DNA from 3 places in the Brevibacillus sp. FSL L8-0520 genome. Region 1 is predicted to be linked to each of the others. Evidence: riboswitches for the same ligand, from Rfam matches in the RefSeq annotation. Region 1 holds a riboswitch; each other region holds the start of a gene.
The links. A riboswitch is a leader RNA that binds a small molecule or an ion and turns the genes downstream of it on or off. The one in region 1 is predicted to bind S-adenosylmethionine.
Positions count from the first base shown of each region.

Region 2: another riboswitch for S-adenosylmethionine. It lies ahead of NSQ24_RS03500 (methionine ABC transporter ATP-binding protein); the one in region 1 lies ahead of mtnK (S-methyl-5-thioribose kinase).
Region 3: another riboswitch for S-adenosylmethionine. It lies ahead of NSQ24_RS22915 (ABC transporter permease); the one in region 1 lies ahead of mtnK (S-methyl-5-thioribose kinase).

Region 1 covers NZ_CP150171.1:4,340,523-4,344,716, reverse strand. The annotation lists gene NSQ24_RS21455 (sigma-70 family RNA polymerase sigma factor) at 1-429, shown strand, start outside; gene NSQ24_RS21450 (anti-sigma factor) at 419-1,627, shown strand; SAM riboswitch class I at 1,727-1,874, shown strand; gene mtnK (S-methyl-5-thioribose kinase) at 2,073-3,302, shown strand; gene mtnA (S-methyl-5-thioribose-1-phosphate isomerase) at 3,299-4,194, shown strand, end outside.
Region 2 covers NZ_CP150171.1:635,984-640,177, reverse strand. The annotation lists gene NSQ24_RS03510 (MetQ/NlpA family ABC transporter substrate-binding protein) at 1-10, opposite strand, end outside; gene NSQ24_RS03505 (methionine ABC transporter permease) at 57-722, opposite strand; gene NSQ24_RS03500 (methionine ABC transporter ATP-binding protein) at 724-1,737, opposite strand; SAM riboswitch class I at 1,823-1,939, opposite strand; gene NSQ24_RS03495 (Ger(x)C family spore germination protein) at 2,033-3,184, opposite strand; gene NSQ24_RS03490 (GerAB/ArcD/ProY family transporter) at 3,154-4,194, opposite strand, start outside.
Region 3 covers NZ_CP150171.1:4,677,244-4,681,437, forward strand. The annotation lists gene NSQ24_RS22910 (ABC transporter permease) at 1-719, opposite strand, end outside; gene NSQ24_RS22915 (ABC transporter permease) at 724-1,656, opposite strand; SAM riboswitch class I at 1,773-1,877, opposite strand; gene NSQ24_RS22920 (multicopper oxidase family protein) at 2,304-4,194, opposite strand, start outside.

The sequences.
Region 1 (4,194 bases):
GATGCAGGCTGGGCGGAGGATCTGACGCAGGAGACCTTTTTCCGTGCCTTTCAGCACCTGGATACCTATCGGGGAGAAAAAGTGCGTCCTTGGCTGTTCAAGGTAGCGTACCACGCGTTTATCGACTGGCACCGCAAGCAAAAGCGCAGGCCTGTTCAACTGATCGACACCTTGCCTGAGCAGGCGGATCAGGCGGCGGTCAGTCCGGAATCGGCGGCACTGGCTAGGGAGACGGCGGCCCTCGTGCTGACTGTTCTCCGGGGGCTGCCGGAAAAACAGCGACAGGTGCTGCTGCTTCATGCGGAAAAGCTCAGCTATGCGGAAATAGCCGACGTCCTCGGCATCGATGTGGCCGATGTGAAGCGGTCGATCTACCGGGGACGATTGAAGATGCGAAAATGGTGGGGGGACGGTCAACATGGCGGATAACGGCAAGCTGGAGGATCATAAGCAAAAAAGCCGGGAGCGCGATCAGCTCCTTCTCGCTTATCTGCGGGGGGAGCTTGGCGCTGAGGAGACAGCGCGATTGAGGCAGCGTCTCGCAGACGACCCGGAGTATGCGGAGCGACTGGAGGAGCTTTTGCTGGGAGGCGGGCTGATGCAGACAGAACCGGAAGACAAAGCCGCGGATTTTTTGCCGGAGGAGAAGCAGCGCTCCATCATCCGCTGGGGAAAGTGGAAGAGCAGGCTGTCCAACGCCGCCTACACGGTGGGGATCTCGCTGCTGATCGGCTTTGTCCTGTTGTTTGTCAACTATTGGATTGGCCGGTCGCTGTATGAAGATATGTTTCGCGTCTCCAAGGATTTGGTGAATTTCACTCAGCCGGGGATCGTAGCAGGCAGCAGCGGCGCGCAGGTTGGCCTTTTTTATGGCAGCATTCAAATGGAGCTGCGCGAAAAGGTGGGGGGCGACCGTCAGCAGCCAGGGTATTTCGAGACTACGAATGTGTTTACCAAAGTATCCTCCCGCCCGGTATGGAACGACGGCGTTCGGAAGAAAAATCTGTTTTTCCTGTTCCCGCTTCAGACGAAGCTGCAGGAGGATACCTCTTTCAGACGAGAGCCCGCGTGGAAGACGCTTGAAATGCTGCCGGAGGGGACGGTATCGCAACTGGCGATTTCCTTTGACCGGTTTATGAGCCTGGAGGAAATGTACGCTTTCCTGGCTCCGTATAATTTGGACCTTACCTGGCTGGCCGTGGATACCGGACAGGAGGTGCTGCATGAGGATGCCAAAGAAGGCGTGCTGCTGCTTTCGGCCGGTGACGTCTGGGGTTTTTCCGAACATGGGCTGGACTATGGACCGGGACCGATTCAGGTAAATGGCGAAGCAGATCGCCGCACCCGGGCGTACGTGGAGGAGATGAAATACCTCGCCGAGCAGGAGAGGCTGAGCAGGTCGATCGGACAAAGCCTGTTCAACAGCAGATCAGGATTGAAGATCGACGAGCGCTATCGGTATTTGGAGAAAAACGGTATCAAAACGTACGGAATCGTCGTCACCGGTCCGACCAAGGAACTGCTCAAGCTGAAGCAGGAAGCTGCCATCACCGCCGCATTCTTAGGACAAATCGACTGGTGGAACTGGAATCGTCCGAGTGCAAGCGGACAGCAAAACAGCTGGTAAGGCCGAGGATCAGCCGACTGGCAAAAAACAAAAAAGAGTGTTGACAGCGTGCATAGCCGCGTGTATGATTCAAACTAATCAAAACAGCATACGTTGGATACCTTATCCAGAGAAGGTGGAGGGACTGGCCCGATGATACCCGGCAACCGACACAGCGCTTGCCTGTCAGCTAGACTGACGGCGCGATTACAAGCGATGTGCACGGTGCTAATTCCTGCAGAAGCAAAAGTATTCTGGAAGATAAGGGGGAGACGACACGCCTGCCGCGTGTACGTATACGACCTCTTTTCTTCGGGAAAAGAGGTCTTTTTGCATGTCTGGCTGCAAAAACGGCTTGATCGGAGGCGCAGCCTGCAACATACCGTGCGGAATTATCCCCTGCTGAATGGGCCGGGAAAGCCGCTGGAAAGATCCAAATCGATTCACGTGAGGGGAGAAACAAGTTATGGCTTATCGTGCTTTGAGTGAACAAGAAGCAGTACAGTATGTAAAAGAGCTGCCCGGCCTGTTTGAAGCAGGGGCTGTCCTGTCCTCCCGCGAGATAGGCGACGGCAACCTGAATCTTGTCTTTCACATCCGCGATGAAGCGACCGGCAAAAGCGTGATTGTGAAGCAGGCTCTGCCTTATGCCCGCGTCGTAGGCGAGTCGTGGCCGCTGACGCTTGATCGCGCCCGCATCGAGAGTGAAGCGCTGCGCATCCAGTACAAATACGTTCCGGACCTCGTGCCGCAGGTGTACCACTACGATCAGGAGCTTGCCTTGACCGTCATGGAGGATCTCAGCGATCACATCCTGATGCGCAAAGGATTGATCGAGGGGCGACGCTATCCAAATTTCGCGAAGCAAATCGGACGTTTCATGGCCCACACGCTCTTTTTCACGTCTGATCTGGGAGCGCATCCCTACGAGAAAAAAGCGCTTGTCGGAACATTCTTGAATCCGGAATTGTGCAAAATTACGGAAGACTTGGTGTTTACCGATCCTTACGAAAATGCGCCGACCAACAGCTTCAACCCGCTGATTCGGCGGGAAGTGGAGGAAATCTGGAAGAACAAGCCGCTCAAGCTGGAAATCGCCAAGCTGAAGTACGATTTCCTCACCCGTGCAGAGGCGCTGCTGCATGGCGACCTTCATACAGGCAGCATTTTCGTCACCGAAACCTCGACCAAGGTCATCGACCCGGAATTCGCTTACTACGGCCCGATCGGCTTTGACATCGGCGCGGTAATCGCCAATCTGCTCCTGAATTATGCCGGCCAGCACGGACTGGAGAAGGATGGAGGAAAGCGGGAGTCTTATCGCGAATACCTGCTTACAACTGTCGAAGACGTCTGGAACGAGTTCGTCTCCCAGTTCGTCCAGCTATGGCACAAGCAGGCGAAAGAGCGCAGCGCACATGTAGAAGGGCTCTGGCAGAGCTACGTGAAGCGGTTGATCCAGGATACGGCCGGGTTTGCAGGCTGTAAAATCCTTCGCCGCGTGATCGGGCTGGCGGGTGTCGCCGATCTGAACAGCATCAGCGACGAAAAAACCCGTGCCGAAGCGGAACGGCTGGCACTGCTGATCGGTCAGGAGCTGATCCTGAAGCGGGGCGGCATCGAAGATTCGACCGACATCACAGACATCGTTCGCAATGCGACAACAAGATTTGATCAGGAGGCAGCAGCGGTATGACCACAATTCATGAAGCATTCGCACCTGTAAAGTGGGAAGGAGACTCTCTTCTTCTGCTCGACCAGACGCGTTTACCGGTAGAAACAGTCTTTCTTTCCCTCCATACGTCTGAGGAAGTATGGGCGGCAATCCGCCACCTGCAGGTTCGCGGCGCCCCTGCGATCGGGATGGCTGCGGCATACGGGCTTTACCTCGGCGTGCGGAACAGCGAAGCGGCAGATTCGTCAGCCCTCTGGAATCAATTGCTCGAGCAGGCTGACTACCTGGCGACAGCACGCCCTACAGCGGTGAACCTGTTCTGGGCGATCGATCGGGTCAAAGCACGCGTCCAGCAGGAGGGAGAAAAACCGGTAGACGCGTTGAAAGCGGCGGTTTTGGACGAAGCTCTCGCGATACAGCGCGAGGATGCCGAAGTATGCCGGACGATAGGCGAACACCTCCTCACCTTGCTGCAGGATGGAATGGGCATCCTGACCCACTGCAATCCAGGGGCGCTGGCTACCGCCGCTTACGGGACGGCGACAGCTCCGCTCTATCTGGCCAAGGAACGCGGCTGGAACCTGAAGGTATACGCTGACGAAACGAGGCCGGTGCTCCAGGGAGCGCGGCTGACCGCCTACGAGCTGCAGCAGGCGGGAATCGACGTCACGCTGATCTGCGACAACATGGCGGCCATGGTGATGGCGCAGGGAAAAGTGCAGGCTGTCATCGTAGGAACCGACCGCGTAGCGGCGAACGGCGACGTCGCCAATAAAATCGGAACGTATGGCGTTGCCGTGCTGGCGAAAGCCCATGGCATCCCGTTTTACGTGGCTGCACCGCTGTCGTCTGTCGATCTGGAAACGCCGACGGGAGCGGACATTCCGATCGAGGAGCGTCCGGCGGAGGAAAT
Region 2 (4,194 bases), 1.7 Mb from region 1:
ATTTCTTCACAGATGATTTCCCCTTTCTATTTTGAACATTCTCTATGGACAAGATCCTACTTCCGGCTGAACTTGATGACGAGCCTGTCGCCCACCATCTGCAGGATCTGAACCAACACAAGCAAAATACATACCGTCACGACCATGACGTCTGTCTGGAAGCGCTGATACCCGTAGCGGATCGCCAGGTCTCCCAAGCCTCCGCCGCCGATGACCCCGGACATCGCCGTGTAGGACACGAGCGACACCGTGGTAATCGTAATCCCGGCGATCAGCCCCGAACGGGATTCCGGCAAGAGCACGCTGCGGATAATTTGCCAGTTGGATGCACCCATCGATTGCGCCGCTTCAATTACGCCGCGATCAACCTCGCGCAGGGAGGTCTCCACCAGTCTGGCGAAAAAGGGAGCCGCCCCGATCACCAACGGAGGAATCGAGCCCTTTACCCCGAGTGAGGTGCCGACGAGCATTTTGGTTACAGGAATCAGCAGGATCATCAGGATGATGAATGGCACCGAACGCAAAACGTTTACGACAAAGGATGAGATCGAATAAAACGCGCGATTCTCCAAAAGCTGGCCTCTGGATGTGAGAAACAGCAAAATGCCCAGCGGCAGCCCGATAACGACGGTAAACAAGGTGGAAAAGCCAAGCATCGTCAACGTATCCTGCGTTCCCTTCCAAATTTCCGCCCAGTCTATATTTTTAAGCGTGAATCCCATTTTAAATCACCTCCACTTCCAGGCCGCGCTGACGAAGCGTATCGACAGCTTTCCTGTTCTGCTGCGCATCCCCGCCCAACTCGATCACGAGCTGGCCATATGGGGTGTCTTTCATACGCGAAATGGTTCCTTGCAGGATACTGAACACCGTACCTGTTTCCTGCATCGTTTGGAACAGAATCGGCTGGTAGGTTTGTTCTCCGAGGAACGTGACCCGCAGGATCGTCCGTTCGCCTGACGCCTTTTCATGAGCAACGGCAGCCCGCAGCTCGCTGGAGTCTGCTACTTGCTCCACGAACTCCTGTGTCGTCGGATGCTGCGGCTTCAAGAACACATCCAGAACATTGCCCATTTCTACGATGTGCCCTCCGTCAATGACACCGACCCGGTCGCAAATGGAGCGGATGACGTGCATTTCGTGCGTAATGAGGACGATCGTCAAGCCCAGCTTCCGGTTGATGTCCAAAAGAAGCGCCAGAATGGAGTTGGTCGTCTGCGGGTCCAAAGCGGATGTCGCTTCGTCGCACAGCAGCACCTTGGGGTCGCTCGCCAGCGCCCGGGCAATGCCGACACGCTGCTTTTGTCCGCCTGACAATTGTGCTGGATACTTGTCGCGGTGCTGTTCCAGCCCTACCAACGCCAGCATTTCCTTCACCTTTTTGTCGATCTCCGCCTTGGGCCGCTTGGCCAGCTTGAGCGGAAACGCGACGTTCTCCCCGACTGTAGCCGACGAGAGCAGGTTGAAGTGTTGAAAAATCATTCCGATATGCCGCCGCTGTTCCTGGAGCTTGCCTTCATCCAGCTTGGTCAGATCAACCCCGTCTACAATGACGCTGCCTGCTGTCGGACGTTCCAACAGGTTGATGCAGCGAATCAGCGTACTTTTGCCGGCACCGGAATGTCCGATGATGCCGAAAATTTCCCCCTTCTCGATCGAGAGGTCAATTCCGCGCAGCGCAGGTGTTTTATGGCCTTTTACAATGTAGTCTTTTTTCAGATTCTGCAACCGAATCATCCGGTTCACCTCCCATTACAATCAACAGCCCCTTTTTCATCAGGCGAAAAAGGGGCTGCACCGCATTATACGATCGCATTCACCCTTCTCATCTGTCAAGATTCTACAATCTTGTAGGAATTGGCACCGCGCCACCCATCAGAATCGATGAGCCGGTTGCCGGGCTTCATAGGGCCTGTCCCTCCGCCGCTCTGGATAAGAAGAATTCTACGTATATTTAGTTTGAAGAACTTTATTTCTTTTTATGATACAAAACGGATTATATGCTATACCAAAATAGAAAGTCAATGGGCAATTAATCCAACACGCCGTTGCGGACAATTTCTACATCGATGTTGTAATCGAAGCGGGACTTCCTGTACATCTCATGCCACTGATCGTGAGACAGCTTCCGCGCCCCGCGGAATTTTGCCCGGTATAATTCCCCGAACCCAAAGGGGTCTACCTCCCATTTTTGCATTTTGGCGACGACCTTGGCCAAATCCTGCTTCATGTTTTCAGACAAGGCCTGCTCCATTTTTCTGAGTACCTCCGGTTGTTCTATTTTTAACGGTATTGACATTTCCAGAATGCGTGTCCGTACTTTCACATCGACCTTGTAGGTCAGTGGATTCGTACTGACAATATCGACGTGGGCCTTGCTGCTCAGCGTATCAAATACCATTTGGATGTCAGGGCCGGTTGTGTTCTTCTTTTTCGGCTTTACCCCCATCCTCTCCGGATCTACCGACGTTTCGTACGTTCCCGCTCGATAAGCATCATGAACTAGCTTGATGTGAAAGGCTTCCTTTGGAGGAATCCAGCCGACATATTTGTCCTTGTGAAACAGAGCCACGCCTTTGATCCTCACCTCATCCCCTTTCCTCTCAAGAAAAGGGACGTAAGGGTCGATTCCCTCGCTGAAGTAGGAGCGGTAAAACTCATGGAGAGTAGGAGACGGAATTTTGTCATCCTCTACGTTGTGCCGGATCAATTGGTAGAGGTAAATGCCAATATTGCCTTCCTCTTTGAATTTGTACGTCAGCAAATCGTAGGTTTGGCCCTCAATGACACTTAAATAAACCCGGCTTCCAATCGAGGGGTCGCGGTACAGAGTGTCCACAATGCTGCCTATCCCTTTTCTGGCCAGCTCCTCGCTGTACATCGCGACCCGAAGCTGCCCGCCCAGCACTTCTTTGTCTGACTGCAGGTTGGCCTTGTCGCGAATGCCCTTGCTCGTCAGACTGATGCCGGACATCACCTGCACTTTTTCTTCAGCCTCGGGATTGATGGAGGGCATCACCACCGTTCCGCGTATGTTCCCGTCCTTTAACAGGTCATATCCCGCCACCGTAATCATTCCAAGCTCATCAAAAATTTGCGTCCTGATACAGCCGCTGAGCAGAACAGAACATAGAAGGAGCACGGCTCCCGCTCTCAGGAGCCGCTTATTTCCGGATCTCGGCACGATGAATCCTCCCTCCTGTTCCACCGCCGTTTGATCAGAACTCCCAACAATAGGACATAAGGGTAAATCACAGCCATGTACAAGCTAACGTACGACATGCGATCGATGATGTAATTGGCTGCATGTCTCGAGACAAAAAATTGCATCGCAATAAAGATGACCGCGCCGATGATGTACAAAACCCGCTTCTGGTTCCAGCCAAACATTCTTTTGCACCCCCTGGAGGCGGACCACATATACAGCATGACGTTGGGCAGGATGATCAGCATCCACAGGGAGATGGCAAGGTACTCGAACCGCTCCAGAAACGGGAAATACACGACGGTCTTGATCTGCAGCGTTGGCCATATCGTTCGTATGAGCTGGCCTTCGCTGAAGAATATGAGCGAGATGATCATCAGGACGACGTAGATGAAATTGGTAATGAACGCTCCCCACTGGGCATGCCGATGCAAACGCGTTTTATCTCCGACGTAGGGGTAAATCGAATACAACACTTCATACCCGACGGAGGTAAAGGCCATGATCAGTGCCCCCTTTAGAAGCTGCTTGAAATCTGCCTCCATAACCGGCAAAAGATAGTGCCAGCGGGCGTATTCCAACGTGAAGTAGAGATCAAAAAAAAGCCAGATCGTGATAAACACCGAAATGATCGCGTAGCCGGTAATCACCCGAATACCACCGAGGACAGTGTACATCGCAAGAAATAACAATATCGAGCCAAGTATCCAGATCGGAATCCCTGGAAAAATCCATGATTGTACGACTTCTATGTACCCCCGCAGGATGACCATCGCCATTGCGATGAAGTAGAGGATGTACAGAAGGCTGAATAGGTTGCCGATGATTTTCCCGTACACATCCCGATGTATCCCGAATAAATCTGCGGACGGGTAGTGCCTCAGTGTCCGGCATATGATCCAAATCGTAAGATGCGACAGCAGTCCCGCGATGGCTACGGAAATCCATGCGTCATGGCCGGATTCGGCTGCGACCACCCGCTGATAGCC
Region 3 (4,194 bases), 340 kb from region 1:
GTAAAGGTCAGGTTGACGATGATCACGCCAATCGTATTGGGCAGCAGATGCCTGATGATGATTTTGGCATGGGAGGTGCCCAGCTTTTCTGCCGCCAGCACAAACTCCTGCCGCTTGATCTGCATGAGCTGTCCTCTGACCAGGCGGGCCATGCCCACCCAGCCGGTCAGCGAAAGCGCAATAATGATCGTGGCGAGTCCCGGCTCCAGAACGACCATCAGCAGGATCACCACCAGCAGATACGGGATGCTGTAGAGAATTTCAGCCAGCCGCATCAGGATGTTGTCCACTCGGTCACCCAGCCTGCTCCTTCCTGCCATGTATCCGGAAATGCCGCCGATGCACACACCGATTACCAGGTCGATGGCCGCCGCCACCACACCGATAAACAAAGAGATGCGGCCGCCCATCCAGGTACGCGCCCACATGTCCCGGCCCAGATCGTCCGTTCCAAACCAGTGCTCGCCCGAGGGCGGCAGATTCCCCTGCGTCAACGACTGCTCATGCGGGCTGTGAGGAACGAGCATCGGTCCGAAGATCGAGAGCGCCACCACCGCCGCGAGCAGGAAGAACCCGAGTATCGCCAGCTTGTTGCGGCATACCCGCTGCCATACCTCCTGCCAATACCCGAGGCTGGGACGTTCCCGCTCTTCCCCGGCAAGCCGGCTTGGGTCGACAGGTCGAAACAGCGAATCCAGTTGTGTTGCCTGATTGGCCATAACGCTATCTCCCTCCGCTCGTCAATCTGATGCGCGGGTCAATCACCCGGTACAGCAGGTCGATGATGTACAAAGTAAAAATGAGCACAAAGCTGTAAAAAACAGTCATTCCCAAAATGACCGGATAATCGCGGTTAAAAATGCTTTCCACGAAGTATTTGCCAAGCCCCGGAATGGCGAAAATCTTTTCCACCACAAAGGTTCCGGTCATCAGGTTGGCAAACAGCGGACCGACAAAGGTAAGCACCGGCAGTATGGTATTGCGCATCCCGTGTCTGACGACGATGGAAAAGGTGCCAAGCCCTTTCGCCTCCGCCGTGCTTATGTATTCCTGCTGCCAGACTTCCAGCATGCTGGCTCGTACGAATCGGGCGATAATGGCAAGCGGCCCGATGGCGAGCGCAAGCGTCGGAAGAACCGAATGCTCCCAGCTCCCCCAAGCCGCGACGGGCAAAAGCTCCCATTTGACCGCCATGTATTTGATCAACAGCGGTGCCAGAATAAAACTGGGGACGGAAATCCCGACGATGGCCGCGAACATGGACAGAAAATCCAACGCCCGGTTTTGGTAGAGCGCCGCGACGATTCCGACTGTGATCCCACCTGCCAGCGCGACAAGAAACGCCTGGAGCCCCAGAACAGCCGAGGCGGGAAAGCCCTCCGCAATCAGCGTGTTCACGTCCCTTGTCTTGGACTGGATGGACGGCCCCAGGTCAAATTGCACCAAGCCTTTCAGATAGAGCAGGTACTGCATAGGGATCGGCTCATCCAGGTTGTACTGGGCCCGCATGTTTTTCACGACTTCTTCCGGAAGCATTTTGGCGTCAGACGCGAACGGGTCGCCCGGAATCAGGTGCATGATCACAAACGTCACCGTGACAATGATCCACAGCGTAACCAGCATGAGAAAGCCACGCTTGACCGCATAATGAAGCACGTTGTTTCCTCCTTTGTGCAATTGTAATACTAAGTAAATAAATACGAATACTATGGATTATACATACAGAAAGCCCCTCTCCAGAAAGAAGAGGGGCGATTTGTACGGTTCCCACCTTCTTATCTCTCAGAATAACTCCGCAGGATTTAGCACCGTAAGGTCCATCAGACCAAGGTTGCCGGGTTTCATCGGGCCAGTCCCTCCACCACTCTCGATAAGAATGTTTTATGAAGTTAAATTTCATTCACTAAATTCTTTTTTATCTTATCATTTTACTTGGATATGTCAATGCGGTTTTAGTGCATTTGATTTTTGTTTATTTGTTACAGCTTTCATAGAAATGGACAAAAAAATCAATTTACGAGATCTGACGATAGTTACTTTCTATCTTACTGGAATGTAATAAATATAAAAGCAATAGTGATCAATAGAAAAAGAACAAATAATATCCCAAACACTATACATGTGTTTGCTGCTTTTTTAAATCTTGTCAAATTGGAGTTATTCAAAGACTCGATAGAACTAAAGAAACTTTTCAATGCTCCTATTAAAAAAAGAAATGTAAAGAAAGAAAATAAATACAGCAATATCATCACTTTCCTTTCTTTCTTAACCTTATATGGCATTATCATCATGGAGTCAATCGCCTAATCCGGCAAATTCCCAGTCCTCGTCCCAACTTCATAAGAAGCCCGCACATGATCATACATAAGATGCAAAATCATGCCGGTCGCCGCATGATCCAGGTTATGGCAGTGGTCCATCCACATGCCCGGATTGTCCGCGACAAATGCGACCTCATACGATTCGCCGGGCAGCACGTTTAACGTGTCGGTAAGCCATGGAGTCTTCACCTTCTCGCCGTTCTTCTTCAAAACCGTCATATGATGCCCATGCAAATGCATCGGATGCTCGGTCAAGCTTTTATTCACAAAGGTCGTTTTGACGCTATCGCCTTCTTTGACGACAAAAGTCGGCACCCGGGGATACACCTCTCCATTGATCGTCCACAAAAAATGAAACGTGCCGTTGTAAAATCCCATCTCGTTTCCGAGAATCATTTGGAATTCCCGATCGAATTTTTTCGCTGCCGTGACGTCATTTGTGACGGGCTTACCGTAATCGGACGGGTCGAACTCGGCGGATTCCGCCTTGAAGATCGGTTCCTCCGGAGGGGTTTCGGTATAAAAAATGATGCCAGGATTGCTCGTGTTCTTGTAATCGCCGAGTTTAAAGAGAACGGGACGGTCCGGCATCGTGAAGGTCACGTCGTATCTGCCGCCCGAACCAAGCCGCAACGCTGTTTGATCGGACAATGGCTGCGGGTCTTGAATCCGCATCCCGTCAATGCTCGTGATTCGGAAATCGGTCCCCTGCAGAAGATATTTTTGTGAAAGCTTATGCGTATTGATGATTCTCAGCTTTACTTTCTTCCCCGGCTTTACCTGCTTCGTTTGCCAACCGTCTTCTTTTCCAAAGGCATGTTTATACCCTTGGCTGGTCGTCCAGCGATGGTTGATGACGGTAAACTGTTCGTCAAAGGTTTCCGCGTCCTGCTTCGACTCGACAATCAGCGTGCCGAAAAACCCTTTCACCACTTGCTCCGACGCTTGCTGATGAGAATGGAACCAGTACGTCCCTTCCTGCTCGGCCCGAAACTTGTAAGTAAACGATTGCCCCGGTTTCACGACATTTTGCGTCATCCCCGGCACGCCGTCCATTGCATTCGGCACGTTATAGCCATGCCAATGAATCGTCACTCCGCTATCGATATCTTTATTGATCAGCTTCACTTCGACCATATCGCCATGCTTCACCCTGAGCTCGGGAGCGATTTCGCCGTTATACGTCCAGGCATCGATCACGGCTCCAGACGCAAGCGGTATCTTCTCTTGCTGTGCCACCAGTTCGAACTTCACATCGGCAGGAGCGGAAATATCTCCGGTCAGAGCTGCTACTTCAACTGTCCCCGTGCCGGTTTGATGATGAGCGCCATGCTGCTCATGACGATGATGCCCGGAGCCTGCAGACATCCGTGTAGCCGCGCCGCCCCCTTCGTCAATCCGGTCGTGATTCATCATGTCGGATGCTTCCGGCAGCTTGGAGGCTTGCACTCCCGCCAGTACGTTTGATACAAGGATGGCGATTGCGACCACGGCGGTTAGCGTACCAGCAGCAACGAAGTTGACCATCCTGTAAACAAGCCCGCGCTGAAGCGGTTCCCCCCGTACAACCTTCGCGTACCTTCTTCTTGCAAAAATCGCCGGCACAAGCAAAAGGAGCGCAACCAGCATCATCCGTTGAACGACCTCAAACGGGCCGGGCAGAACAGGCTGGGCAAAGACGGTGCTGAAAGCAGCAATGCCGGATGCGAGCGCTGCCGCATAAAAGGACAGCAGTACGGATGGATGAGCCACTGTGCGCAACGCTTCCGTCGTCGGTGCATCTCCACCGGAGTCCCGCAAGCTTTTTAACCGGGGCCATACCGTTACCGTCAAATACAATTGAGAAAGCAACGTCAGCGGGATAATCGCTTTG